3 regions of the Streptomyces sp. NPDC007025 genome follow, and region 2 is predicted to be linked to each of the others. Evidence: riboswitches for the same ligand, from Rfam matches in the RefSeq annotation. Region 2 holds a riboswitch; each other region holds the start of a gene.
What was found. A riboswitch is a leader RNA that binds a small molecule or an ion and turns the genes downstream of it on or off. The one in region 2 is predicted to bind thiamine pyrophosphate.

Region 1 (9,504 bases), on a different contig from region 2:
GGCTCACTTCGGCTTCCGCCGCCTCCCCCGGCCGCCGGTGACCCCGGCGCCGCGGGCCGGTGCGGGGCGGCCGCCGGACACCGGGACGCCGGACGCCGGTGCGGGTACGCCCGGAGGCGCGTCCCCGGCGGCACGGCCGGCCGCTTCCGCCGCCTCGGGCCGCCTGCGGTCCGCCGAGACGACGAGCACGGCCAGCAGCGTCGTTACCGGCACCGACGCGACGAGGCCGATGGAGCCGACCAGCGTGCGGATGATCTCTTCGGCGACCACCTCGCTCGTGGCTACCATCGTCACGTCGCTGCGCGCGATCGAGAACAGCAGCAGCAGCGGCAGCGCCGCTCCCGCGTAGGCCAGCACCAGGGTGTTGACGACGGACGCGATGTGATCGCGGCCGATCCGCATGGCGGCCCGGTAGATCCGGCGCCGACCGGCCCCGGGGTCGGCGTCCTTGAGTTCCCAGACGGCCGAGGTCTGGGTGACCGTCACGTCGTCGAGTACGCCGAGCGAGCCGATCAGCACCCCCGCCAGCAGCAGCCCCCGGATCTCGATACCGGGGTAGAGCCCGTGCACCAGACCGGTCTGGTCGTCGGTGTTGCCGGTCAGTCCGGCCCAGCCGATGAACAGCGAGCCCAGCAGCCCGATCAGCAGCAGCGACACCAGGGTGCCCAGCACCGCGACCGAGGTGCGGGCCGACAGGCCGTGGCACAGATACAGCGTGGCCAGCATGATGGCGCTCCCGCCGACCACCGCGACCACCAGCGGATTGGAACCCTGCAGTATCGCGGGCAGGATGAACAGCGTCAGCACGGCGAAGCTGATGACCAGTCCCACCAGCGCCAGCACTCCGCGCAGCCGCCCCACGAGTACCACCACGAGGGCGAAGAGGCCGGCCAGCAGCACCATCGGCAGATCGCGGGCGGTGTCGACGACGCTGTACTGGAGATCGCGCGGCGCCTTCGCGGCGTAGGCGACGACGACGCCCTGCCCCACGGAGTAGCTGCGGGTGGCGTCGGGCGGGACGACCTCGGTGAAGGTGTGCCCCTTGTCCTTGCCCTCGGTGATCTCGACGGTGGCCTTCCGGCACGGCTCGTGCGCCCCGCCCTCGCCGCCCTGTTCCCCGCCGCCCGGCCCGGAGGAACCGCCGCCGGAGGAGCCGGACGGCTGCCGGACGTTGGCCTTGCCGCAGTCCACCTCGGCCAGTTCCACGACCTTGGCGGTGAAGGTGGGCCGGTCGAAGCCGACCCCGGAATGGTCGTGCTGGTGTCCCGGAACGCCCCCTGGCCACAGCACCACCAGCCCGGCCAGCACGGCCGCCGCGAACGGCACCAGCACCGCCGCGATGACCTTCCGCAGCCGGCGGGAGACCGGCTCGGCGGGCCCGTGGCCGTGACTGTGCCCGTGGCCGTGGCTCTGCCCGTGGCCCCGGCCGTGGCTGGGCCCGTGGTCATGGGCGGGCGCATGGCCGGGTCCGGGACCGTGCCCGTGGGCACGGCCGGGTTCGGGTGCGGGGACGGCGGGGTCGGTGTGGGTCACCGCCCGATCATCGCAAGAACGGCCGGGCGGGGTGTTCAGTCCGGGCCGTGTGCCGTTAGCGTAGAGGCGCCTTTGCACATCGCGGGAGCTCCGAGCACGGGGCTGAGAGGGCGCTGACCTCCGTGGAAGGGACCACGGAACCGGCTGCGCCGACCGCCGAACCTGTTACCGGGTAATGCCGGCGTAGGGAGTGGGTCTCATGACCACGCAGGATGCACACGCGCGCGCCGAGAACGCCGAAGCGGCCGAGAACGCCGAAGCGGCCGGGAAAGCGCTCGGCTCGCACAAGGGATATCTGCAGGGGTCGCGCCCGGACATCCGGGTCCCCGTCCGACGGGTGCACCTCACCAACGGCCGGGACGTGACGCTCTATGACACGTCCGGGCCGTACACCGACCCCGAGATCGACACCGATGTGCGCCGCGGCCTGGCGCCGCTGCGCGAGAACTGGATCATCCAGAGGGGGGACACCGAGGAGTACGCGGGCCGTGAACTGCGGCCCGAGGACGACGGCCGCAAGCACACCAGCCCGCGCGGCGGAGTCGTCCGCGGCGGCGCCGACGATCTGGCGGGGCTCGACGCCGTCTTCCCGGGCCGCCCGCGCCAGCCGCGCCGCGGCCGGGACGGCGCGGCCGTCACCCAGCTCGGCTACGCGAAGCGGGGCGAGATCACCGCGGAGATGGAGTACGTCGCACTCCGCGAGAACCGCGGCCCCGAGTTCGTCCGGGACGAGATCGCCGCGGGGCGGGCCGTACTGCCCGCCAACGTGAACCACCCGGAGACCGAACCGATGATCATCGGGAAGAACTTCCTGGTGAAGGTGAACGCCAACATCGGCAACTCCGCCGTCACCTCCTCCATCGAGGAGGAGGTGGAGAAGATGACGTGGGCGACCCGGTGGGGCACCGACACCGTCATGGACCTCTCGACCGGCCGCAACATCCACACCACCCGCGAGTGGGTGCTGCGCAACTCCCCCGTCCCCATCGGCACGGTGCCGCTGTACCAGGCGCTGGAGAAGGTGGACGGCAAGGCCGAGGAGCTGTCCTGGGAGGTCTACAAGGACACCGTCGTCGAGCAGTGCGAGCAGGGCGTCGACTACATGACGGTGCACGCCGGGGTGCTGCTGCGCTATGTCCCGCTGACGGCGCGCCGCAAGACCGGCATCGTCTCCCGCGGCGGCTCGATCATGGCAGCGTGGTGTCTGGCGCACCACCGGGAGAGCTTCCTGTACGAGCACTTCAGCGAACTGTGCGAGATCCTGCGCTCCTACGACGTGACGTTCTCGCTCGGCGACGGGCTGCGGCCGGGGTCGATCGCGGACGCCAACGACACGGCGCAGATGGCCGAGTTGGACACGCTGGGCGAGCTCAACCGGATCGCCAAGGCGCACGACGTACAGACCATGATCGAGGGCCCCGGCCATGTGCCGATGCACAAGATCAAGGAGAATGTGGACCGCCAGCAGGAGGTCTGCGAGGAGGCCCCGTTCTACACGCTGGGTCCGCTGACGACGGACATCGCGCCCGCCTACGACCACATCACCAGCGGCATCGGCGCGGCGATGATCGGCTGGTGGGGCACCGCGATGCTCTGCTACGTCACGCCCAAGGAGCACCTGGGGCTGCCGGACCGGGACGACGTCAAGACGGGCGTGATCACCTACAAGATCGCCGCCCATGCCGCGGACGTGGCCAAGGGCCACCCGGGGGCGCAGGACTGGGACGACGCGCTCTCGGACGCCCGGTTCGAGTTCCGCTGGGAGGACCAGTTCAATCTGGCGCTCGACCCGGACACGGCCCGCTCGTTCCACGACGAGACGCTGCCGGCCGAACCGGCCAAGACCGCGCACTTCTGCTCCATGTGCGGCCCGAAGTTCTGCAGCATGAAGATCTCCCAGGAGATCCGCGAGCGGCACGGCGCGACGATGGAGGAGGTCGAGGCCGGGATGGCGGAGAAGTCCCGCGAGTTCGCAGAGGCGGGCAACCGGGTGTATCTGCCGATGGCCCCGTGAGGCCCGTGCACCGGTAGAGCGGGGGCGGGAGCCGCGAGGGCGGTTCGTGGCTCCCCCCTCCTGCCACGAACCGCCCGGCTCGACGCGCGCGGCGGCGCGGACGACAAGAGTAGTTGACTTAGCGTCAGTGTCCAATCACTTATGGATATGGACCTATTGCGTGATGTTCCGATCCAACACGCACAGTGAGGAAAACGGAGGGTTTGACGCGCCGTGATGCGGGCCAAATCTCCTGCATGTTCGTCGAACGCCCCGTGGTCAAGCGGACTGCCCGCGCCATCCTCCTCGCCACCGGGGAGGGTCCGGCGCCCGCCGTGGGACTGATCCTCATCAAACGCACCAAGCCCGGCCAGGAGCCGTACTGGATCACCCCGGGAGGCGGCGTCGAGCCCGGCGTGGACCGCACCGTCGAGGACGCCCTGCACCGCGAGGTGGCCGAGGAACTGGGCGCGGCGATCACCGATGTGGTGCCCGCCTTCGTCGACACGGTGAGTGACCCTGTGGAGACACCGGGTGGAGTGAAGGTACAGCACTTCTTCGTGTGCCGGCTCGTCTCACTCGACCCGCGCCTACGGCACGGACCCGAAGTGGAGGAGCCGCAAGGAGAGTACGAGATCGTACGGCTCCCCTTCACCCCGGAGGGCCTGAACTCCGTGGAGGTCGTCCCGCCGAGACTGCGGGCCTATCTCGCCGCGAACATCGAAGGGGTCCAGGCGCTGCTCGCACCCGACCTCCGCTGACCGACGCCGGGGCGCCGCCCGGACCCGCCGGGGCGCCGCCCGCGTGCGCACGCTAGCCGAACCAGCCCTGGAAGGCCGCGGGTTCCCGTGGTTCGCTCGGCTCCGCTTCCTGGCGGCCGCGCCGCTGCGCCTCCGCCAGCGCCCGCTCGGCCTCCAGCCGCCAGGCGGAGACGTCCCGGGCGTGCTCGGCGGACCCGGCGCTCCCCGAGCGGGCCGAGATGGCGGCCGAGACCGCGGAGGACGCGGAGGACGCGGAGGACGCGGAGGACGCGGCCGGCGCCGCCGCGGCGGCGCCCTCTCGCCGCCGCGGCAGCGGCGGGAGGGCGGCCGCCCGTGCGGCCGCGTCCTCCGGTACGGCGGTGGGTCCGGTACCGGGTGCCGGGGACGCCGGGGCGGTTGGTGCCTGCGGGGACAGCGGCGCCGAACCGCCGGACGGCGGCACCGGCGGGACGGCGGGTACGGCCGGGGCGGGGGCCGGGAGTCCCGACGCAGGGATGGAGGCCGAGGCGGGCGGGGAGGCCGACGCGGGCTGGGAGACCGACGCGGGTGAGGCCGTGGGAACCGGCGGTGCCGTGGGAACCGGCCCCGGCGACGGGGATTCCGCGGAGGCGGTCACCTCGCGCCGGCCCTCCCGGGCGTCCCGGGCGGCTCCGAAGAAGTCGCCGCCCTTGCGCTTGTAGTCGTCGGTGCCCCATTCGCGCGCCGCGCGGCGCGGGGCCTTCTGGAGGTGGGGGATGTGCTTGGCGCAATGTATGTACGCCTCCTCCACCTCGACCCGCACCCACAACAGGGCCCGCCGACCGGGTACCGGGTCCTGTGGCAGGTCCGGTACCGAGGGGCGCAGTTCCGCGTCGTCCAGCACCACGGCACGGCCGTTGATGTGCAGGCCGATCCGGGCGCGGAGGAAGTCGACGAGGAGCAGGCCCACATGCGGGTTCTCCCCGATGTTGCCGAGGCTGGCGTGGACGCCGTTGCCTCGGTACTCGGGAAACACCAGTGTCCGCTCGTCCAGCACGCGCAGGAACCCGGGCGGCCCGGCGCGGAAGCTGTTGTCGCACTCGCCGCGGCTGTCGGACGTGGCGAGGAAGAACATCTCCTGCTGCTGGGTGAACTCCCGCATCCGCTCGTTGAGGTGGTCGAGCACCTGGTCCTGGTAGAACCGCCCGGCGCGCTCCTGCGAACCGATCCGCTGCTGCAGCGCGTGCTCCCCGTCGCTGCCGGGCAGCCGCCGCGGCGGGCCGGGGTGCTGGTCGGCTCCGGGGCCCGCGCCCGCCGCATGCTCCGTGGAACCGTCGCCGTATCCGTTCGCGTCACTCAACGCCGCCACTCGTCCCTTTCCTCGACCGGCCGACCGGACGGCTGCCCCGCAACCGGCCCCGGACCACCCGCCCCGGGTGACCGGCTCCGGCAGCAGCCGCGATCCGAACACCCCACCACCTACGCCCCCTGTACGACCAGTTCGTCGAGGGAATCGTGCCGTATTCGGTGCGTCGGGATCCCGAGCCCGCGCAACGTCTCGACCCCGGTCCTGATCATTCCGGGCGGCCCGGAGAGGTATCCGTCGTATGCGGGCCAGGGGCCGTATCTGCGTACCGCGTCCGGGAGCTCGCCCGCGAGCGCCTCGGCGGCCGAGGCCGCGCCCGCCGCGACGACGGGGCGCACCGACAGCCACCGGTGGCGGTCCTGGAGGCGCAGCATCGTCTCCAGGTCGTAGAGGTCGTGGTCGGTGCGGGCTCCGTAGAAGACCTCGACCGGGCGCGCCCTTCCCCGGCTGACCACGTCCTCGACCAGCGCCTTGATGGGGGCGATACCGGTCCCGCCGCCCAGGCAGAGCAGCCCGCTGTCGGCCTCGTGGTCGACGAGCATCGAGCCCGCGGGCGGGCCGAGCCGCAGCACGTCGCCGGGGCGGGCGCGCTGCACCAGTGCCGTGGAGACCCAACCGGCGGGCACGGACTTCACGTGGAAGGTCAGCAGGCCGTCGGGACGGGGCGCGGACGCGAACGAGTAGTGCCGCCACACCCGGGGCCACCAGGGCGTCTCCAGGCTGGTGTACTGCCCGGCGCGGAACGGGTACGGCTGGTCGGGACGCACCGTGATCACGGCGATCTCCGAGGTGCGCAGTTCGTGCGAGACGATCTCCGCGTCCCACCAGGCGGGCGCCCGGCGCTCGTCCTCGGCCGCCGCGTCGATCATCGTCTGGGAGATCGCGGTGTAGGCGCGCACCCAGGCCGCCTCGGTGCGCGGACCCCAGGTGTCGGGTGCGTAGCGCGCGATGGCGGCCATCAGGCACTCGCCGACGGCCGGGTAGTGGGCGGGCAGGGTGCCGTACTTGCGGTGGCCCCGGCCCAGGCCGGCGAGGTACTCGCCGAGCAGCTTGCCGTCGTCGAAGAGGCGTACGGCCGTCAGCAGCGCGCGGAAGAGCCGGTCGCGCTGGCCGTCCATGGCGGCCGGGAACATCTCGCGCAGGTGCGGGTACTGGACGAACAGCAGCGCGTAGAAGTAGGCGGTCGCCGAGTCGGCGGAACGTTCCAGCTCCGCCATGGAGGCCCCGATCAGTTCGGGGTCGCCGAGCTGGTCACCCGCGGGCTCCGCGGGAACGCCGGGCGCCGCAGGCGCCGTCCGCCCGGTGGCGGCCGCCGGGGCCGCAGCGCCGGGTTCGGGAACCGCCTCCGGCTCGTGCGCGTGTTCGGGTTCCGGTTCGTGTTCCGGTTCCGGTGCGGCCGTCCCCGCGGTCTGCTGGGACGGTACCGCGTCAGGTCCGCCTGGCGCGGGGCGCTCCGCGGTCGCGGCATCGGACGCCGGGGTGAACCATCCCCGTCCGCCGCTGCCACCGGCGGACGCACCGTCGCTGCCCGACATGGTGGTCATGCTCGCCTCGCCTCGTACCTCTTCCGGACGTTCTGTGCACATCCGTGTTCCGAAAGTTCCGGTGAACCGCCCCCTGTGAACACCGTGCTCAGGACACTTTGCACTCCTTACCGCACGATGCGGGAGGGACCGACCATACCGTGAAGCCTTCACGCCACAACCCCCGTTCGCGGTTCCCGCGAATTCCGCCATTCGGAACCCGCGCAGGAATTACCGTGCCGTGGAGACGAGTCCGTGGGCCTCCCGGAGATCACTTCCGGTGTAGTGGTGGGAGGCGAGCGAGCGAACATGGTGGTCGGCGTTCACCGCCACGGAGACCGGCACGGCGGCGAACAGCTCCGCATCGGAGAGGGAGTCCCCGTACGCCACGCAGTCCGCCAACCCGAGCCCGAATTGGGCGCAGAGCTCCTCCGCGATCTTCACCTTCGACGAGGGCGAAAGAATCCCGGCGGGATCGAGGGGATGCGCCGGATACTTCGTACTTCCGTTCGGAATTGCGCGCGGAACCTCCGGCCACCGCGAACCGTGGGTAACCTCGGCCCCCCAATCCTGTAGTCTCCGCACAAAGAAATCCGGCGAGAGGGAAATCACGGCGCAGCGCTCATCCTCCGCCCTGAGCCCGGCCCACACCTCCCGGATGCCCGTCAGCCACGGCGCGGCCGAGAAGGCCGCGGACACGATCTCGTCGTCGAGCGCCGACCACAGCGCACACGCCCGGAGGGCGAACTCCGGCGGTGTCAGTTTCCGTTCCGCAAAAGCCCGTTCGAGCTCCCGGATCTCGGCGTCGACCCCGAGCTGCCGGGATATCTCCACGGAGGCCGCCGAACCGTACAGCAGAGTGCCGTCGAGGTCGAAGAGATGGAGCCGGGGGCGGCGTTCTCCCGGCGTCGGTCGCGGATTCGGATGCTGAGCCGGATGCATACCGGCGATCGTACGGGCGCGGGGCGGGCAGGGTCCCGGGCCGGGGCACGGACGCCGGGTGCCGTACGGGCCGCCGCCGGGCAACGAGCAGGCCGCGCGACGCCGCGTACTCGGAGCCGAGTAGCCCTCGATACTCCCGCTGTCGGACGCCCCGGACGCCGGACAGCGGCACAGTCGAGGGCATGCGGCAACTGTCCCGGCGTGCCCGCAGAGGCACTCTCGTGCTCCACGTCTGCTCCTCGGCCGGCTGGCTCGGCATGACGCTGTGCCTGCTCGCCCTCGGCCTCACCGCGGCCCTCACCGGGTCGGGACCGGCGGCCGAGGCGTCCTACCGCTCGATGAAGGTCTTCGCCGACTGGCTGCTGGCCCCGCTCGCGCTGGTCACCCTGGCGAGCGGCGTGCTGCTGTCGGTGGGCACCCGCTGGGGGCTGGCGCGGTACTGGTGGGTGTGGATCAAGTTCTGGCTCACGCTGGCCGCCACCCTGGCGAGCGTGCTCCTCTTCCGGACGCGGATCGACAGCACGGTCGCCGACGTGGCCGCGGGGCGCCCGGTCCTGCCGTACGAGCTGGTGATCCCGCCGCTCGTCTCGCTCAGCGCCTACACGTTCATGACCGTCATCTCGGTGCTGAAGCCCTGGGGGCGGACCAGGCGGGGCCGCCGCGGCGCCCCGGTGAGCCAGCGCCGGTCTGCGGCCCCGGACCCGCAGACCGAGGCACCGGGGTCCGGAGGCCGGGCCCGGTCACCCAGCGCCGATCGGTGGGGCCGGTCAGCGGCGTCGGGACGGGGAGACCGGTCAGCGACCGCGGCCTCCGGACGGCAGGGCGTCGGCTGACGGCCCGCCGGGGGCTGACGGTCCGCCGGGGGCATGAGCGGGGAGCACCGCGCTCAGGAAGGCGCTGGCCGCGGCCGAGGCCCGGCCCGAACTCGCCCCCCCTGGCCGCCGCCGCCGTCCGCGCCCTCGCCCCCGGCCGAACCGCGGAGTGACCGCCTGGCCCGGCCTGCGGGCACGGGGCGTAGAGTGCGGAGGATGACCACGACTTCCGGCGGTGCGGGAACCCCGGCCGAAACGCCCGCAGCGGAGCTCACCATCCGGCGGGCACGGACCGGGGACATCCCCGCCATCGTCGCCATGCTCGCCGACGACGCCCTCGGGGCCACCCGCGAGACCCCGTCCGACCTCGCCCCGTACCGCGCCGCGTTCGAGCGGGTCGACGCCGACCCGCACCAGCACCTCGTCGTCGCCGAGATCGACGGCAGAACCGTCGGCACCCTGCATCTGACGATCATCCCGGGACTGTCCCGCCGCGGCTCCACCCGCTCCCTCATCGAGGCCGTACGGGTGCACACCGACCTGCGCGGCAGCGGTCTGGGCACCCGGCTCATCGAGTGGGCCGTCGCCGAGTCCCGGCGCCAGGAGAGCGTGCTGG
Region 2 (9,504 bases):
GGTGGGCTCATGGGTGTCCTCGGCCGCGGACAGCTCCACCGGGTGGGCCGCGGCGGGTGCGGGCGCCGTGCCCACGTGGGGAAGGGAGCTCAGCCAGACCAGCAGTCCCAGCAGCACGACGGCTCGCTCCGCCGCACACGCGGCGGAGCGAGCCGCTCTCCGCTGCCGCGGAGCGCGGGAACGGGAAGGCCGGGAGGTGGGGAGAGCGCGGCGCGAGGGGTCGCCCGGGGAGGGACGCTGTTCCATGGGAGAACGGTGGCCCGGTTCGCCGTCGCGCGGGGATCATGGTCCGGAGCTGTGGACAACCGGCTGGCTGTGGACAGCTCCGTCACCCGGACGAGGGGATCCGGGCCGTACAGGAGATGAGGGGATCCGGCGGCACGGGAGCGGCTGCGATGCCGTTCCACGCTCGTCAGCGTGCGAGGGGCCCGGTCCGGGCGGCATTCGGCTTCCGCACGGACTCCGCTCCCCGCACCCCCGCGGAGTTCCGGTGCCCGGGGCCCGCGGTGCGGCTCCCGCCCCCGGCGGGCGCGGTGCCCCTCCGCGGTCCCGTACACTGCTGATGCGGCCCGGGTGACCGGGCTGACTTCGCACGCCCCGCCACCCTCACCCGGTGGCCGCGCATCTCGGTCCCAGGAACGGTCCCGGTCTCCACACCGGAACCCCCCGGGCGGCGCGTCGGGGGCGTCAGGCAAGCGGAGGCGTCCGGCCTCCGCTGACGACAACCGAGTACACCAAGGAGAACGGCCATGGCCGTCGTCACGATGCGGGAGCTGCTGGAGAGCGGCGTCCACTTCGGGCACCAGACCCGCCGCTGGAACCCGAAGATGAAGCGCTTCATCTTCACCGAGCGCAACGGCATCTACATCATCGACCTGCTCCAGTCGCTGTCCTACATCGACCGCGCCTACGAGTTCGTCAAGGAGACCGTCGCCCACGGCGGCTCCATCATGTTCGTCGGCACCAAGAAGCAGGCCCAGGAGGCCATCGCCGAGCAGGCCACCCGCGTGGGCATGCCCTACGTGAACCAGCGCTGGCTCGGCGGCATGCTCACCAACTTCTCGACGGTCTACAAGCGGCTGCAGCGCCTCAAGGAGCTGGAGCAGATCGACTTCGAGGACGTGGCCGCCTCCGGCCTCACCAAGAAGGAGCTGCTGGTCCTCTCCCGCGAGAAGGCCAAGCTGGAGAAGACCCTCGGTGGTATCCGCGAGATGCAGAAGGTGCCCAGCGCCGTCTGGATCGTGGACACCAAGAAGGAGCACATCGCCGTCGGCGAGGCGCGCAAGCTGAACATCCCGGTGGTGGCGATCCTCGACACCAACTGCGACCCCGACGAGGTCGACTACAAGATCCCGGGCAACGACGACGCGATCCGCTCCGTCACCCTGCTGACCCGCGTGATCGCCGACGCCGTGGCCGAGGGGCTCATCGCCCGTTCGTCCGGCGGTTCCGGCGAGGGCAAGGCTGAGAAGGCCGCCGGTGAGCCGCTGGCCGAGTGGGAGCGCGACCTCCTCGAGGGCGAGAAGGCCACCGAGAAGCCCGCCGAGGCCGAGAAGCCCGCCGAGGCCGAGGCCGAGGTCGAGGCCGAAGCGCAGCCCGCCGCCGAGGCTGCCGGCACCGCCGCCGAGGGCGAGCAGGCGGCGGCCCCCGCCGAGCAGCAGGGCTGACCCACGGCCCACGTGGAGGACGTGGGCTCGCAGGTCCGCGGTGGGACGGCGGGGGCCGGGTGCCCCCGCCGTCCAGCCGTGAGCTGAGCCGGTCCCGTGTGACTCCGAACCAACCTCACCGACTTTCCGAGAAGAGATTCACAGACCATGGCGAACTACACCGCCGCCGACGTCAAGAAGCTCCGGGAGCTGACCGGCGCCGGCATGATGGACTGCAAGAAGGCGCTGGACGAGGCCGAGGGCAACGTCGACAAGGCTGTCGAGGTGCTGCGCGTCAAGGGCCAGAAGGGCGTGGCCAAGCGCGAGAGCCGCACGGCCGAGAACGGCGCGGTCATCACCCGCATCGCCGCCGACAACGCCACCGGTGTGCTGGTCGAGCTGAAGTGTGAGACGGACTTCGTCGCCAAGGGGGACAAGTTCCTCGCCGCCGCCGAGGCCATCGCCGCGCACATCGAGGCCACCTCCCCGGCCGACATCGACGCGCTGCTCGCCTCCGAGATCGAGTCCGGCAAGACCGTCCAGGCGTACGTCGACGAGGCCAACGCCGGCCTCGGCGAGAAGATCGTGCTGGACCGCTTCGCGCAGTTCTCCGGCGCCTTCGTCGGCTCCTACCTGCACCGCACCAGCCCGGACCTGCCCCCGCAGGTCGGCGTGCTGGTCGAGCTGGACGCCGCGAACGAGGAGATCGCCAAGGACGTCGCGCAGCACATCGCCGCCTTCGCCCCGGCCTACCTGACCCGCGAGGACATCCCGGAGGAGACGGTCGCCAACGAGCGCCGCATCGCCGAGGAGACCGCCCGCGAGGAGGGCAAGCCCGAGGCCGCCCTGCCGAAGATCATCGAAGGCCGCGTCAACGGCTTCTTCAAGGAGAACACCCTCCTGGACCAGCCCTTCGCCAAGGACAACAAGAAGTCCGTGCAGAAGGTCCTGGAAGAGGCCGGTGTCTCGCTGAAGCGCTTCGCCCGCTTCCGCGTCGGCGCCTGAGGACCCGTTCCCGACGCACCCCGCAGGCCGGTTCTACTCGCTCGGGGGTGGGGCACACCGGGTAGCGCGCACGGAGCCGGCACGGGCCCGATAAGGTCGGGCACAGGGCAGTTGTGACGAGGAGGCCATTGCCGCAGAGGGAACCGCGAGGATCCGACGGCAATGGCCTCTTTCGTATGTGCACGAGGAGATCTCCATGAGCAGCAATGACACCGACAACGACGGCGACGGCCGACGGCGCTTCCTGCTGAAGCTCTCCGGCGAGGCGTTCGCCGGTGGCGGCGGACTCGGTGTCGATCCCGACGTCGTGCACAAGATGGCCCGGGAGATCGCCTCGGTGGTCCAGGACGGGGCTGAGATGGCCGTCGTCATCGGCGGCGGCAATTTCTTCCGGGGCGCCGAGCTCCAGCAGCGCGGCATGGACCGCGCGCGCTCGGACTACATGGGCATGCTCGGCACCGTGATGAACTGCCTGGCACTCCAGGACTTCCTGGAGAAGGAGGGCATCGACTCGCGGGTGCAGACCGCCATCACGATGGGGCAGGTCGCCGAGCCCTACATCCCGCTCCGCGCCATCCGGCACCTGGAGAAGGGCCGCGTCGTCATCTTCGGCGCCGGTATGGGGATGCCCTACTTCTCCACCGACACCACGGCGGCCCAGCGTGCTCTGGAGATCAACGCCGAGGTGATGCTCATGGGCAAGAACGGCGTGGACGGCGTCTACGATTCCGACCCGGCGCGCAACCCCGCGGCGGTGAAGTTCGACGCGCTCGAGTACGGCGAGGTCATCACCCGTGATCTCAAGGTCGCCGACATGACCGCGATCACGCTCTGCAGGGACAACAAGCTGCCGATCCTCGTCTTCGAGCTGCTGGCCGAAGGCAATATCGGCCGCGCCGTCAAGGGTGAGAAGATCGGCACCCTGGTCAGCAACCAGGGCACCCGGCCCTGACCGGCTCCGACCCCGGGCCCGGCACCGGCCCCGCCGGCGGATCCGCGGGTCCGGCCGGGCGACCGGCCGCCGGCCGGGAGGTGCCGACGGCAACACCGTCGCGCCGGAACGGCCCGGTACGGGGATGGACAACAGCCTGCCGGTCGGACACCGTGCAGGCAGCAGAGCATCGCGGGGGCCGGGGCGGCCCGCGGGGCGGCCGTCAGCTCACAGCCCCGGATGAAGCAGTCAGGCTCATTCATCGAACCAGGAGCACGTGGTGATCGAAGAGACCCTCCTCGAAGCCGAGGAAAAGATGGAGAAGGCGGTCGTCGTCGCCAAGGAGGACTTCGCCGCTATCCGCACCGGCCGTGCGCACCCGGCGATGTTCAACAAGATCGTGGCCGAGTACTACGGCACGATGACGCCGATCAACCAGCTCGCGTCGTTCTCCGTACCGGAGCCCCGGATGGCGGTGGTCACCCCGTTCGACAAGAGCTCGCTGCGCAACATCGAACAGGCCATCCGCGACTCGGACCTGGGCGTCAACCCGTCGAACGACGGCCATATCATCCGGGTGACATTCCCCGAGCTCACCGAAGAGCGCCGCCGGGAGTACATCAAGGTCGCCAAGACCAAGGGCGAGGACGCCAAGATCTCCATCCGGAGCATCCGGCGCAAGGCCAAGGAGGCCATGGACAAGGCCATCAAGGACGGCGAGGTCGGTGAGGACGAGGGCCGCAGGGGCGAGAAGGAACTCGACGACACCACCTCCAAGTACGTTGCACAGGTGGACGAGCTGCTCAAGCACAAGGAGTCCGAGCTGCTCGAAGTCTGAGCCCACCGTCCAAGGTCCGAGGTCGAAGGCTGCTATCTGTGAACGACTCATCCTGGGGAGCGCCGCAACCGGATGCGGGCTACTGGGGCCCTCCCGAGCAGGGGTCCGCCGCTCCCGCGGCGATGCCCCGCCCGGGCGATGGTCCGGTGTCCGCCCACGACGTGAGCGTCCCCGTGCACGATGTGGGCGGTGACGCGTCGCAGACTCGGCGTATGCCCATTGCACCCGACCCCGGGAGCCACGGTGACGCCGGAGACGGCCGTGCCGGTCGGCCCGGCCCCGATGGCCCCGGACCCACAGACCCCGCCAGTCCCTCCGGCAGCGCGCAGCGCGGCCAGGACGGGCCGGAACCGCCGCACACCCCCAGGCAGCCCGAAGCACCCGCAGTCGCGGAAGGCGGCAGGAAGCGCGCCGGGCGCGACCTGCCCGCGGCGATAGGGGTCGGTCTGGGCCTCGGCGTCGTCATCCTCGCCGCGCTGTTCCTCTACAAGCCGGCCTTCCTCGGCGTCATCGTGCTGGCGGTCGTCGTCGGACTCTGGGAACTGACCTCGCGGCTGCGGGAGCGCAAGGAGATCCAGGTCCCGCTGGTGCCGCTGGCGCTCGGCGGTGCGGCCATGACGGTCGCCGGCTACCTGCGGGGCGCGGAGGGCGCCTGGATCGCCATGGCGCTCACGGCGCTGGCCGTGCTGGCCTGGCGCATGACGCAGTCAGCGGCCGACTACCTGCGGGATGTGACTGCGGCCCTCTTCGCCGCCATCTACGTGCCCTTCCTCGCCACTTTCGTCGCCCTGATGCTGGCGGCGGACGACGGACCCTGGCGGGTGCTGACGTTCCTGATCCTCACCGTGGTCAGCGACACCGGCGCCTACGCGGTGGGCTGGCGGTTCGGGCGGCACAAGCTGGCCCCCCGGATCAGCCCCGGGAAGACCCGGGAGGGACTGGTCGGCGCGGTGGCCTTCGCCATGGCGGCGGGCGCCCTGTGCACGCAGTTCCTGATCGACGACGGGCGCTGGTGGCAGGGCCTGCTGCTGGGGCTCGCGGTCGCGGTCAGCGCCACCCTGGGCGATCTGGGCGAGTCGATGATGAAGCGCGACCTGGGTATCAAGGACATGGGAACCCTGTTGCCCGGGCACGGCGGCATCATGGACCGGCTCGACTCGCTGCTGCCGACCGCGCCGGTCGTCTGGCTGCTGCTGGTGGTCTTCGTCGGCGCGGGCTGAGCCCGCCCCGCCCGATCCGGACCGCGTGGCGGCAGGGCCCCGGGGCCCTCGGCTTCTTTCGCCGGCCCCCGGCCTCCACCGCCCCCGCACCCTGCGGGGGTGGTCCTCGGGCACGGCGGGGCCGACCGACGGGGGCGGACGACCGGGGACTGCCGCCCTGCCCGGCTGATCAGCGGCCCGCCAAAATGATCTGCGACACTGGTACGGCTATGCCTGCACCCGGAGAACTCACGTTCGTCGCCCCGCGCGGCGCCAAGAAGCCGCCCCGCCATCTTGCCGACCTCGCTCCCGAGGAGCGCCGTGCGGCGGTCGCGGATCTCGGCGAGAAGCCCTTCCGTGCCAAGCAGCTCTCGCAGCACTACTTCGCGCGGCTGGCCCACGACCCGCAGCAGTGGACCGACATCCCGGCCGCTGCCCGCGAGAAGCTGGCGTCCGGGCTGCTGCCCGACCTGATGAGTGTGGTGCGGCACATCAGCTGCGACGACGACGCCACACGCAAGACGCTGTGGCGGCTGCACGACGGGACGCTCGTGGAGTCCGTCCTGATGCGGTACCCGGACCGGGTCACCATGTGCATCAGCTCGCAGGCGGGCTGCGGGATGAACTGCCCGTTCTGCGCCACGGGCCAGGCCGGTCTGGACCGGAATCTGAGCACCGCGGAGATCGTCCACCAGATCGTCGACGGGATGCGGGCCCTGCGGGACGGCGAGGTGCCCGGCGGGCCGGCGCGGCTGTCGAACATCGTCTTCATGGGGATGGGCGAGCCGCTGGCCAACTACAAGCGGGTGGTCGGCGCCATCCGGCGGCTGACCGACCCCGAGCCGGACGGCCTCGGACTGTCCCAGCGGGGTATCACCGTCTCCACGGTCGGGCTCGTGCCCGCGATGCTGCGATTCGCCGACGAGGGTTTCACATGCCGGCTGGCGCTCTCGCTGCACGCGCCCGACGACGAACTGCGGGACACTCTGGTGCCGGTCAACACCCGGTGGAAGGTACGCGAGGTGCTCGACGCCGCCTGGGAGTACGCGGCCAGGTCCGGGCGCCGGGTCTCCATCGAGTACGCGTTGATCAAGGACATCAACGACCAGGCGTGGCGTGCCGATCTGCTGGGCCGGCTGCTCAAGGGCAAGCGGGTGCACGTCAATCTCATCCCGCTCAACCCGACGCCCGGCTCCAAGTGGACCGCCTCGCGGCCCGAGGACGAGGCCGCGTTCGTGCGGACGCTGGAGTCGCACGGTGTACCCGTGACCGTACGGGACACCCGGGGTCAGGAGATCGACGGTGCGTGCGGCCAGCTCGCGGCAACCGAACGCTGACGCCTGACTGGTAGTGTTCGAACGGGTCGCCCGGTGCGGCCCGCACAACCGAACAGCCGACAGGGGAGCGCTCACAGCGCTGAGAGTGCGGCCGTACGCCCCGTACGTGCCGCAGACCCTCGAACCTCGCCCGGGTCATGCCGGGTAGGAAGTCGATGCACTGATGAAGAAGCACGCACGGCGGGCTGCCGCCGCAACCACCGCTGTCCTCACCCTCGCAGTTCTGGCCACGGCATGCGGCGGCTCGGACGACAGCGCGGACTCCAAGACGGTCACTCTCGTCACCCACGACTCGTTCGCCGTCTCGAAGCCCGTGCTGAAGGATTTCGAGAAGCGCAGCGGCTACAAGGTCGAGGTGCTGCGCGGCGGCGACGCGGGTGCCGCCGTGAACCAGGCGGTGCTCAACAAGGGCAACCCGCAGGGCGACGTCTTCTTCGGAGTCGACAACACGCTCCTCTCCCGCCCGCTGGACAAGGACGTCTTCGCCCCCTACGAGGCCGAGGGCCTCTCGAAGGTGCCCGAGCGGCTGCAGGCGGATCCGGAGAAGCACCGGGTCACCCCGGTGGACACGGGCGACGTGTGCGTCAACTACGACCGCCGGTGGTTCGCCGACAAGAAGATCGACCCGCCGCGTACTCTGCAGGACCTGGCGAAGCCCCGCTACAAGGACCTGCTGGTGACCGAGGACGCCGCCAACTCCTCTCCCGGTCTGGCGTTCCTGCTGGCGAGCGTCGCCGAGTTCGGCGAGGACGGCTGGCAGGACTACTGGAAGAAGCTGCGTGCCAACGGGGCCGAGGTCGCCGGGAGCTGGGAGCAGGCCTACAACGACCGCTTCAGCGGCTCCCGCCAGGGCAAGGGCAAGGGCGACAAGCCGCTGGTCGTCTCCTACGCCTCCAGCCCGCCCGCCGAGGTCATGGGTGAGAAGAACCCGCCCGAGCAGGCGCCGACCGGCGTGGCCAAGGGAACCTGCTTCCGGCAGACCGAGTACGCCGGGCTGCTCCGCGGCGCGAAGAACACCGAGGGCGGACAGGCGCTGCTGGACTTCCTGCTCAGCAAGCGGTTCCAGGAGGACCTGCCGCTGAAGATGTTCGTCAACCCGGTCCGCGAGGACGCCCGGCTGCCGGAGTTGTTCACCAAGTACGGCGAGACCGTGGACGACCCCGCCACAGTCGCCCCGCGGAAGATCGCGGAACACCGTGAGCAGTGGATCAAGACGTGGACGTCGCTCGCCGTGAAGTAGCCGCCCGCGACGCCGTGGCCCGGGCTCTCCCGGACTCTCCGGAGGGGCCGGTGCCTCCCGGCGCCCCGGACGGCCCCACCGCGCGACCGTCCGCCGCCGCGAACCGCCGCGGCGGCGGCACGGGCGTGCGGCTCGCGCTGATGGCCGTCCCGGCGGCGTTCTTCGCGCTCTTCTTCGGCTACCCGGTGACCGCGATCGTCTTCCGGGGGCTGCACGAGGGAGGCAGCTGGCAGTCCGGCCGGATCGCCCAGGTGCTCGGCGATCCCGACATCCTCCAGGTGCTCTGGTTCACGCTGTGGCAGGCCGCGGCCTCCACCGCGCTCACTCTCGCGCTCGCCCTTCCCGGCGCCTACGTGTTCGCACGGTTCGACTTTCCCGGCAAGCGGATGCTGCGCGCCGTGGTGACGGTGCCGTTCGTGCTGCCGACAGTGGTCGTCGGCTCCGCCTTCCTCGCGCTGGCCGGGCGCGGGGGAGCGCTGGACGTCTGGTTCGGGGTACGGCTGGACACCAGCGTGTGGGCGATCCTGCTGGCGCACGTCTTCTTCAACTACGCGGTTGTCGTGCGCACCGTCGGCAGCCTGTGGTCGCAGCTCGACCCGCGCCAGGAGGAGGCCGCACGCGTCCTGGGCGCCGGCCGGTTCACCGCCTGGCGGCGGGTCACCCTGCCCGCGCTGGCGCCGTCCGTGGCGGCCGCCGCACTGATCGTCTTTCTGTTCACCTTCACCAGCTTCGGCGTCATCCAGGTCCTGGGAGGGCCGCGGTACGCCACGCTGGAGGTCGAGATCTACCGGCAGACCGCCACCCTGCTGGACCTGCCGACCGCCGCCGTGCTGACGCTCACCCAACTCGCCGCCGTCGCCGCGCTGCTGGCCGTGCACGCCTGGGCACTGCGCAAGCGGGAGAGCGCGCTCAGCCTGGTACCCGCGGAGCACACCGCCCGCCGTCCGGCAGGACCCGGCCAGTGGACGACGGTGGGCGCCGTGCTGGGGGTGATGCTCGTGCTGACGGTCGTACCGCTGCTCGTGCTGGTCCAGCGGGCACTCGACGGGCCCGACGGATACGGCCTCGCCTTCTTCCGTGCGCTGGGCGCCCGCTCCGACAGCGCGACCTTCGTCGTCGCGCCCGTCGAGGCCATCGGCAACTCACTGACCTACGCCGCCGTGGCGACAGCCATCGCGCTGGTGGTGGGCGGGCTGGCCGCCGCCGCCCTCACTCGCCGGGCCGGTCGGCTGGTGCGGGGATTCGACGCGCTGCTGATGCTCCCGCTGGGCACCTCCGCCGTCACCGTCGGTTTCGGCTTCCTCGTCG
Region 3 (9,504 bases), on a different contig from region 2:
GACCAGCGCCGCGTCCGCCTCGGCGGGGCTGTGCGTGGAGCGGCCGATCAGCACCTCGTCGCCGAGCAGGGCGCGGGCCGCGGGCACCGGCAGATCACCCTGGCCGAGATGGAGCACCTGGGAGGCGGCGGCGTGGGCCACGTCCGCACGGTCGTTCACGGCCAGCAGGGCCCCGTGCCGGCGGCAGGCCTCGGCGAACACGTCGAGCTGCGCCAGTTCCTCGGCCGCCTCCAGCCGCTTGTCCCGGAGCTGGACGATGTCCACACCGCCCGCCAGGACGGCGTCCAGGAACGCGGGCAGGTCGCCCTGCGCCTCGCGTGCGTCGGTGCACAGGTAGAGCCGCGCCTCCGCGAGCCGCTCACGGGCGGGAGCGGACCCCCGGGACGCCGCGGGCGGGGTGGCGGTGCTGCGGGACGAGCTGGACGTACGGGACATGGCGGTGTTCGGTTCCCCCCGGGAGGGGGTGCGTGGACCCCGGGGGGATCCACGCACCCGGTGCTGTCGGTGTGCTGGTGCGCCGCCGCGGGCGGCGGGATCAGACGGCGAGTGCCTGCGCCCGTCGCTTGACCTCGGTGCCCCGGTTCTCCCGCAGCGCCGTCACCGGCGAGCCGGGCAGCGACTCGTCCTCGGTGAACAGCCATTCGAGCATCTCTTCGTCGCTGAAGCCGTCGTCCCGCAGCAGAGTGATGGTGCCCGCCAGGCCCTTCACGATCCGGCCCTCGCCCACGAAGGCGGCCGGAACCTGCAGCACCCGGTTCCCGGACTCCGCCTCCCGCCGCACCGCGAGCAGTTGGCCTTCCTTCACGAGCTGCCGCACCCGGGTCACCTCGACGCCGAGCATCTCGGCGACATCGGGGAGGGCGAGCCAGGCGGGGACGAGCGCGTCGGTCTTTGCGTCAATCTCGGTCACGGGTTCCAGACTGCCATCCGAAACCGGTGGTCACTACCGCGCGGCCTTCTTCAGGGCCACGGCCGCGTCGCCCAGCACGGCCCGGTCCACGGCTGTGCCCTGCTGAATCAGCTTCCGGCCCTGCGCGAGATCGCGCGGACGGCCGACGGCCAGCAGCGCGGTCGGCCGCTCGCCGCGCAGCCAGCACACGCTCCAGGCGGGGTCCCGCGGCGAGCCGCGCCACACCAGCTCGTCGCCGGGGGCGTGGTGGCCGACGTACTGCACGAAGCGGCCGAACTGCTCGGACCAGAAGTAGGGCACCGGATCGTAGGCGACGCTCTCCGGCTCGCCGTCGGCGTGCCCCTCGGCGAGCAGGTTCGCCGCGACCGTACGGGGGCCCTGGAGCGCGTTGTCCCAGTGGTGGATCAGCAGCCGCTCCCCGTAGCGGGCCGAGGGGAACGAGGCGCAGTCCCCCACCGCGTAGCAGCCGGAGGCCGAGCTGCGCAGCCGCGCGTCGGCCAGCACGGAGCCGTCCGGCCCGAGCGCCACCCCGGAGCCGGCCAGCCATCCGGTAGCGGGCCGGGCCCCGATCCCGACCAGGACCGCGTCCGCCGGCAGCCGCGTCCCGTCGGCGAGCAGCACCCCGCCGCGCTCGACCGCGGCGACGGCGGCGCCGGTGCGCAGTACCGCCCCGGCCTCCGCGTACCAGTCCCGCATCGGCGCGGAGACCTCGGCCGGGAGCGCGCCCGGCAGCGGTGCGGCGGCGGTCTCCACCACGGTGACCTCGCAGCCCCATTCGCGGGCCACCGTGGCGAACTCCGCGCCGATCCACCCGGCGCCGACCACCACGACCCTGCCGCGGGAGGCCAGCACCGGCCGCAGCCGCCGCGCGTCGTCCAGGGTGCGCAGCACATGGACACCGGGCACGCCCTCGCTCCCGGGCAGGGTGCGAGGCTCGGCGCCGGTGGCCAGCACCAGCCGGTCGTAGTGGACCGGGCCCGCGTCGGTGACCAGCAGCCGCTCGCCGGGGCGCAGCCCGGTGGCGGTCCGGCCCAGTTCCAGCTCGATCCCCAGCGCCGCGAAGTCGATGTCGAAGAGCGGCACCTCCGCCTCCTCGCCCCTGCCGAGCAGCACGGCCTTGGACAGCGGGGGCCGGTCGTAGGGCGGGTGCGGTTCGGCCCCGAGGAGCCGCACGGAGCCGGGCCAGCCCTGTTCGCGGAGCTGCACGGCGGTCTGCACACCCGCCATACCGGTGCCCACGACCACGACCCGCTGCTGGTTCTGACTGTCGCTCACATCGCTCACTGTATGCCGGTCGACTCCCGGAGCCATCGGCCACCGGACGGAGACGGCCTCCGGTGGCGGTCGTAGGTCATGTCTGCAAAGCCCCGTCTGCCCGGTGGGCGGACGACGCTCCTTCGAGCCCTCCCCAGGGCCGCCCGCCGCGGGGCCCCGGCGCGCCTTACCGGCGCCGCACGCACCGCAGTAGGGTGGGCCGCGGTAGTCATGAATACGCGGGAGCCCGGACGCACCGGGCTGAGAGGGAGGCTGCGGCGGCCTCCGACCGTCCGAACCTGATCCGGGTCATTCCGGCGAAGGGAGCAGCGGCAGCCCCATGCGCGGCACAGGAAACGGCACAGGAAACGGCACCGAAACCGGTACCCACGCGGCGAGCCCCGACGTGCTCGTCCTCGGCGGCGGCCTGATCGGCCTGGTGACGGCCTGGCGGGCCGCACAGCGCGGCCTTGCGGTCACCGTGGCCGACCCCGGACCGGGCGGCGGCGCCGCGCGGGTGGCGGCGGGCATGCTGGCAGCCGTCACCGAACTGCACTACGGCGAGGAGACCCTGCTGGACCTCAACCTCGCCTCGGCGGCACGCTACCCCGAGTTCGTCGCCGAACTGGAGGACGCCGCCGGCCTGGACACCGGCTACCGGGCCTGCGGCACCCTCGCGGTCGCGCTCGACGCCGACGACCGCGCCCACCTGCGCGAGCTGCATGCGCTCCAGCAGCGGTGCGGGCTGGAGTCGCAGTGGCTGACCGGCCGCGAGTGCCGCCGCCTGGAGCCGATGCTGGCGCCCTCGGTGCGCGGCGGAGCCCGGGTGGACGGCGACCACCAGATCGACCCCCGGCGACTTGCCGCCGCGCTGCTGCGGGCCTGCGAGCGCGCGGGAGTCGCCTTCCGGCGCTCCGGCGCGGTGCGGTTGCTGCACCGGCGGGACCGCGCCGCGGGGGCGGCGCTGGCGGACGGCACCGAGCTGCGCGCGGAGCAGACGGTGCTCGCGCTGGGCGCCCGCAGCGGCACCCTGGAGGGCCTGCCCCCGTGGGTGGCGCCCCCGGTGCGCCCGGTGAAGGGGCAGGTGCTGCGGCTGCGGATGCCCGGCGGCTCGGCCGGCCCCTTCCTCTCCCGCACGGTCCGCGCGGTGGTACGCGGCGGCGCTCTCTACCTGGTGCCGCGCGCGGACGGCGAACTGGTGGTCGGCGCCACCAGTGAGGAACTGGGCTGGGACACCACCGTCACCGCGGGCGGCGTCTACGAGCTGCTGCGGGACGCACACGAACTGGTGCCCGGCGTCACCGAGCTGCCACTGGCCGAGACCCGCGCCGGGCTGCGCCCCGGCTCCCCCGACAACGCGCCGCTGCTGGGGCCCACCGCGCTGCCCGGGCTCCACCTGGCCACCGGCCACTACCGGCACGGTGTCCTGCTCACCCCCGTCACCGGCGACGTGCTCGCCGAACTGCTGGCCACGGGCGAGCTGCCCGCACCGGCCCGGCCCTTCGCACCGCAGCGCTTCGCCTCCGCAGACTCCCGCGAGACCCAGGAGCAGCCCGTATGACCTCCGCCCCGACGACGACCGTCTCGGTCAACGGCGAGCCCCGCCGAGTGACCCCGGGTCTCACCCTCGACCGGCTCGTGGCCGATCTCACCGCCGCGCCGGGCGGGGTGGCCGCGGCGCTGAACGAGGACGTGATCCCCCGGGGCCGCTGGGCTCAGACCCCGCTCGGCGAGGGCGACCGCGTCGAGATCCTCACCGCAGTCCAAGGAGGCTGAGCCGGCCATGGCCGACGATCCGCTGACCATAGGCGACACCGCCTTCACCTCCCGGCTGATCATGGGGACCGGGGGCGCGCCCAGCCTGGACGTCCTGGAACGGGCGCTGCTGGCCTCCGGCACCGAGCTGACCACGGTCGCGATGCGGCGCCTGGACCCCTCGGTGGGCGGCTCCGTGCTGTCGGTGCTGAACAGGCACGGTATCCGGGTGCTGCCGAACACCGCCGGGTGCTACACGGCGGGTGAGGCGGTGCTCACCGCACGGCTCGCGCGGGAGGCGCTGGGCACCGACTGGGTGAAACTGGAGGTCATCGCCGACGAGCGCACCCTGCTGCCGGACCCGGTCGAGCTGCTGGAGGCCGCCGAGACGCTGGTGGACGACGGCTTCACGGTGCTGCCGTACACCAACGACGACCCGGTGCTGGCGCGGAAGCTGGAGGAGGCGGGCTGCGCGGCGATCATGCCGCTCGGCTCCCCCATCGGCTCCGGACTGGGCATTCGCAACCCGCACAACTTCCGGCTCATCACCGAGCGCGCGGGCGTGCCGGTGATCCTGGACGCGGGCGCCGGTACGGCCTCGGACGCGGCACTGGCCATGGAGTTGGGGTGCGCCGCGGTGATGCTGGCCTCGGCGGTGACCCGGGCCCAGGAGCCGGTGCTGATGGCGGAGGGCATGCGGCACGCGGTCGAGGCGGGGCGGCTCGCCTTCCGCGCGGGCCGCATCCCGCGCCGCCACTTCGCCGAGGCGTCCTCGCCCACCGAGGGCCTCGCGGCGCTGGACCCGGAGCGCCCGGACTTCGGCTGAGGGCCCCCGTCGCCGGGGCCGCAGCCGGGCCCCCGGGCACCGCCCCGGCGGCGCCGTTCGGCGGCGCCGCTCACCCCCGGGTGGGCGCCACGGAGTGTCACCGTTCGGCCCCAGAACAGCGGCAACCCGCAACCGCGCGACCCCGCCGCCGCACCTCCCTCGTAAACTCGGCGCAATGGACACCACCCTCCAGGACCCGTCGCCTGCCTACGGACGAGGAGACCCGTTGGTCGGACAGGTGCTCGACGGCCGGTACCGCGTCGAGGCCCGGGTGGCCATCGGCGGCATGGCGACCGTCTACCGCGCGGTGGACACCCGGCTGGACCGGGTGCTGGCCCTGAAGGTGATGCACACCTCCCTCTCCGCGGACGAGACGTTCGTGACCCGCTTCATCAGGGAGGCCAAGTCCGCGGCCCGGCTGGCGCACGCCAACGTGGTCGGGGTCTTCGACCAGGGCACCGACGGCACCTATGTCTATCTGGCGATGGAGTACGTGGAGGGCTGCACGCTCCGCGACGTGCTGCGGGACCGCGGCGCCCTGCGCCCCCGCGCGGCGCTCGACGTCCTGGAACCCGTGCTGGCGGCGCTGGGCGCGGCGCACCGGGCCGGTCTCGTGCACCGGGACGTGAAGCCGGAGAACGTGCTGATAGGGGACGACGGCCGGGTGAAGGTCGCCGACTTCGGCCTCGTGCGGGCGGTGGACAGCCAGACCTCCGCGACGACGGACTCGATCCTGGGCACGGTCTCCTATCTGGCGCCCGAGCAGATCGAGGACGGCACGGCCACGCCGCGTACGGACCTGTACGCGTGCGGCGTCATGCTCTACGAGATGCTCACCGGCGGCAAGCCGCACTCCGGCGGCTCGCCCGCGCAGGTGCTCTACCAGCACCTGAACAAGGACATGCCGGCTCCTTCGGCCGCGGTGCCGGGGATGGCGGCGGCGCTGGACGGCCTGGTGGCGCTGGCGACGGCGCGCACCCCCGAACAGCGTCCCGAGGACGCTGTCGCCCTGCTGGCGCGGGCCCGCACGGTCCGCGCGGAGCTCACCGACGAGGAGCTGGACGCGGTCCCACCGCAGGCCACACAGGGCGGCACCGGCCCGGCCGAGGACGCGGCGCGGCTCTCGGGGGTCTCGGGGATCTCCGGAGACATCGCCGCGGCGGCCGCGCACGCCACCGCCGGGTCCGAGGCCGACACCTCTGTGATCCCGCGCCCCGCGGGGGGTCCCGCCGCCGGTCCGGCCCCGGAAGCGGATCTCAACCGGACGGCGCTGCTGTCGCCGCCGCCGTCCGACCCGCCCGGCGGCTCCTCCGACGCGGGTGCCGGGGGCCGGCGGCGGAGGATGCAACCGCGCTGGGTGCTGGTGACCCTGGCCGTGCTGCTGGTGGCGCTGGTCGGCACGGGCATCTGGTACGTCAACTCCGGTCAGTTCGTGCGGACCCCCGCGGTGCTGGACGACACCCGCGCCGAGGCGACCAAGACGCTCTCGGAGGCGGGACTGGACGTGAAGGTGGAGGAGGACTTCAGCGAGCGGGTGGAGCGCGGCCACGTCATCGGCACCGACCCGGAGCCGGGTGAGCGGGTCCGCAAGACCGGCACGGTCACGCTGACCGTCTCGCGCGGCCCGCACGTGGTGAAGGTGCCCGAGCTCAAGGACACCCCGCTGTCGGACGCCCGCCGCAAGCTGGAGGACGCCGGCCTGAAGCCGGGGACGGTCGAGCGGCGGTTCGACGAGGAGACGGCGCGGGGCTCCGTGCTCGCCACCGACCCCGAGCCGGGCAGCAAGCGCAGGCCCGGCGCCGCGGTGGCCCTCACCGTCTCCAAGGGGGCGCCGGTGGAGGTGCCCGATGTGGTCGGCGACAAGCGGAGCGACGCGACCCAGGAGCTTCAGGACGCGGGTCTGAAGGTCCGGATCGCCACCGAGCGCGTCCACTCCGAGCACGAGAAGGGCAGCATCGCCCGCCAGTCCCCGACCGACGGCGCCCGGGCCGCCGAGGGCGACACGGTGACGCTGACGGTCTCCAAGGGCCCCGACATGGTCGAGGTGCCGGACGTGGAGGGCAGCAGCGAGGACGAGGCCACCGAGAAGCTGGAGGGCGCGGGCTTCGAGGTGACGGTGCGCCGCATCTTCTTCGGGGACACCGTCTTCAACCAGTCCCCCGACGGGGGAGGGAAGGCGCCCCGCGGCTCGTCGATCACCATCTGGCTGCGCTGAGCCCGCGCCGGGCGCGGCGGCCCGTGGCGGCGCTCCCGATGACCGACCCGCCGGTGGCCGACCCGCTACACCTCGGCGCGATATGTCCGACTTGGCGCGCATATCCCGTCACGGGGTGTACCAGGGGACTTGGTGGCGTGTGACCCCACCCATAGGACGCACATCACCTACGAACACGCCTAGTGGAAAGAAATCCGCGACGCGACCTGGAATGCGTCTCCGAAATACCCGCCCACCAACCACCCCCCACCACGAATCCGGGTAGTACGTCACACCTTTGATTCCGCAGAACGGGCCCTTTAACAATTGCGGTCGTCGCACGGCGCCGAATCAGCACTCGGCGCGTCTCCCCGGCTCCCCGCCACTGCGACACGACGCCAGCGATGAAAGGTTCCGTACTTCCTCATGCCCAGCATCTCCAGCCTCAGTCTCAGCCCCAAGGCCAAGAAGATCTCGACCATAGGCATCGGCACCGCGGGCGCGGCGGCCCTGGCCCTCACGGTCCTCCCCGGCACCGCGCACCACGGCGACGCCGGCCAGGCCACGGCGAAGAAGGTCCAGGCCGACAGCGTCGCCTTCAGCTCCGACTCCTCGCTGCTGCCGCCCCAGGGCAAGGACCTCACCGCCCAGCAGCAGTCCATGGCCCCGGCGCCCGCCGACACCGAGCAGGTGGCAAGTGTGAAGAACGCCGCCACCACTGCCAAGAGCTTCACCAGCACCGACGAGGCGGCCGCCGCGATCAAGGCCGACGCCGAGAAGCGCGCCGCCAAGGCCGCGGCCGAGAAGAAGGCCGAGGCAGCGGCCGCCAAGGAGCGCGCCGCCAAGGCCGCGGCCGACCGCTCCAAGCGCGCCGCCGCGCCCAGCTACCCGGACAACCTGGACGGCTGGATCCGCGAGGCCCGCGCCATCATGGCCAAGCACGGCATCCCCGGCTCCTACGAGGGCATCAAGCGCAACATCATCCGCGAGTCCGCCGGTGACCCCCGCGCCATCAACAACTGGGACATCAACGCCCAGAACGGCGTGCCCTCCAAGGGCCTGCTCCAGGTGATCAAGCCCACCTTCGACACCTACCACGTCGAGGGCACCGCCTGGGACCAGTACGACCCGGTCGCGAACATCGTCGCCGCCTGCAACTACGCGGCCGACCGGTACGGTTCGATGGACAACGTCAACTCGGCATACTGAGTGGTGTGACCACGAACGAGACGCAGCACCTGCGCAATCCCATTGGCGGCCATGTCCCCGTAGCCGGGGGCCTGGCCGCCACTGGCCTTTCCTATGCCGCCGACATCGAAGCCGAGACGCTTCAGGTTTTCGTCGCGAATCCGCGCGGCTGGGCGACGCCGACGGGAAACACGGAACAGGACGAGGTATTCCGCACCGCCTGCGCAGCACGTGGACTTCCGGTTTATGTCCACGCTCCTTATCTCATCAATTTCGGCTCGCACAACGAGGACACCGCGACGAAGTCGGTCCACTCGCTGCGGCATTCGCTGCGGCGCGGGCGCGCCATCGGCGCGCTGGGTGTCGTCGTCCACACCGGCTCCGCCACCGGAGGGCGCGCCCGGGCGACGGCACTGGACCAGGCGCGGGCACTGATGATGCCGCTGCTGGAGGAGCTGACCCAAGAGGACGACCCGTGGCTGCTGCTGGAGCCGACGGCCGGGCAGGGCGCGTCGCTCTGCTCCCGGATGCAGGAACTCGGCCCGTACTTCGAGGCGCTGGAGCATCACCCCAGGCTCGGCGTCTGCCTGGACACCTGCCACGCCTTCGCCGCCGGGGACGATCTGGCCGCACCGGGCGGGGTGGAACGCGCGCTGCGCGAACTGGAGTCGGTCACCGGCCCCGGAAGGCTGCGGCTGATCCACGCCAACGACTCCCAGGACGTGGCGGGCGCGTGCAAGGACCGGCACGCGAACATTGGCGCGGGCCACATCGGGACCGGGCCGTTCGCCGAGCTGCTGGCCCACCCGCTGACCGAGGGCGTGCCCCTGGTGATCGAGACACCGGGCGGCAAGGCGGGGCACGCGGGCGACGTGGCGCTGCTGAAGAAGCTCAGGGAGGCATGACCCAGGTGCCGGGAAGACCTCCCGGCGCCTCCCGGCAGCGGGGCGCGCACCCGAGGAGAGCCTGGACCCGGGCCCTTCGGCGGCGCGCCCGGCCCGGAGCCGGGACCGCGGCGCCCGACGGCTCGGGGGTGCCCCACCCGGCTCAGAGCTCGGGACCGTCCCCCCGCTCCTCCTGGTAGGAGTAGCGCTGCTCCCGCCAGGGGTCCCCGATGTTGTGGTAGCCGCGCTCCTCCCAGAAGCCGCGGCGGTCCGCCGTCATGTACTCGATGCCGCGGACCCACTTGGGGCCCTTCCAGGCGTAGAGGTGGGGCACCACGAGCCGGACAGGGAAGCCGTGCTCGGCGGTCAGCAGCTCACCGGCGCGGTGCGTGGCGAAGATTGTCTTCGCGGAGGTGAAGTCCGACAGCCGGACGTTGGAGCTGAAGCCGTACTCCGCCCACACCATCACATGCGTCGCGTCGGGCGCGGGCGG

Region 1: it holds a riboswitch for thiamine pyrophosphate, as region 2 does, so the genes downstream of both, thiC (phosphomethylpyrimidine synthase ThiC) here and ACFYMO_RS14635 (thiamine ABC transporter substrate-binding protein) in region 2, are expected to answer to the same signal.
Region 3: it holds a riboswitch for thiamine pyrophosphate, as region 2 does, so the genes downstream of both, thiO (glycine oxidase ThiO) here and ACFYMO_RS14635 (thiamine ABC transporter substrate-binding protein) in region 2, are expected to answer to the same signal.

The regions. Positions count from the first base shown of each region.
Region 1 is NZ_JBIAFT010000005.1:299,328-308,831, reverse strand. It holds gene ACFYMO_RS12425 (YibE/F family protein) at 4-1,533, opposite strand; TPP riboswitch at 1,605-1,740, shown strand; gene thiC (phosphomethylpyrimidine synthase ThiC) at 1,733-3,547, shown strand; gene ACFYMO_RS12415 (NUDIX domain-containing protein) at 3,784-4,287, shown strand; gene ACFYMO_RS12410 (pyridoxamine 5'-phosphate oxidase family protein) at 4,340-5,614, opposite strand; gene ACFYMO_RS12405 (globin domain-containing protein) at 5,725-7,155, opposite strand; gene ACFYMO_RS12400 (HAD-IB family phosphatase) at 7,366-8,076, opposite strand; gene ACFYMO_RS12395 (DUF2269 domain-containing protein) at 8,259-8,909, shown strand; gene ACFYMO_RS12390 (GNAT family N-acetyltransferase) at 9,105-9,504, shown strand, end outside.
Region 2 is NZ_JBIAFT010000006.1:373,617-383,120, forward strand. It holds partial or broken gene ACFYMO_RS14600 (peptidoglycan DD-metalloendopeptidase family protein) at 1-246, opposite strand, end outside; gene rpsB (30S ribosomal protein S2) at 750-1,667, shown strand; gene tsf (translation elongation factor Ts) at 1,815-2,651, shown strand; gene pyrH (UMP kinase) at 2,848-3,603, shown strand; gene frr (ribosome recycling factor) at 3,863-4,420, shown strand; gene ACFYMO_RS14625 (phosphatidate cytidylyltransferase) at 4,459-5,640, shown strand; gene rlmN (23S rRNA (adenine(2503)-C(2))-methyltransferase RlmN) at 5,850-6,956, shown strand; TPP riboswitch at 7,008-7,124, shown strand; gene ACFYMO_RS14635 (thiamine ABC transporter substrate-binding protein) at 7,120-8,196, shown strand; gene ACFYMO_RS14640 (ABC transporter permease) at 8,337-9,504, shown strand, end outside.
Region 3 is NZ_JBIAFT010000003.1:423,263-432,766, forward strand. It holds gene thiE (thiamine phosphate synthase) at 1-435, opposite strand, end outside; gene ACFYMO_RS08295 (Rv2175c family DNA-binding protein) at 536-910, opposite strand; gene ACFYMO_RS08300 (FAD-dependent oxidoreductase) at 944-2,137, opposite strand; TPP riboswitch at 2,394-2,507, shown strand; gene thiO (glycine oxidase ThiO) at 2,505-3,725, shown strand; gene thiS (sulfur carrier protein ThiS) at 3,722-3,940, shown strand; gene ACFYMO_RS08315 (thiazole synthase) at 3,948-4,745, shown strand; gene pknB (Stk1 family PASTA domain-containing Ser/Thr kinase) at 4,921-6,960, shown strand; gene ACFYMO_RS08325 (transglycosylase SLT domain-containing protein) at 7,366-8,148, shown strand; gene ACFYMO_RS08330 (deoxyribonuclease IV) at 8,154-9,032, shown strand; gene ACFYMO_RS08335 (sulfite oxidase-like oxidoreductase) at 9,175-9,504, opposite strand, start outside.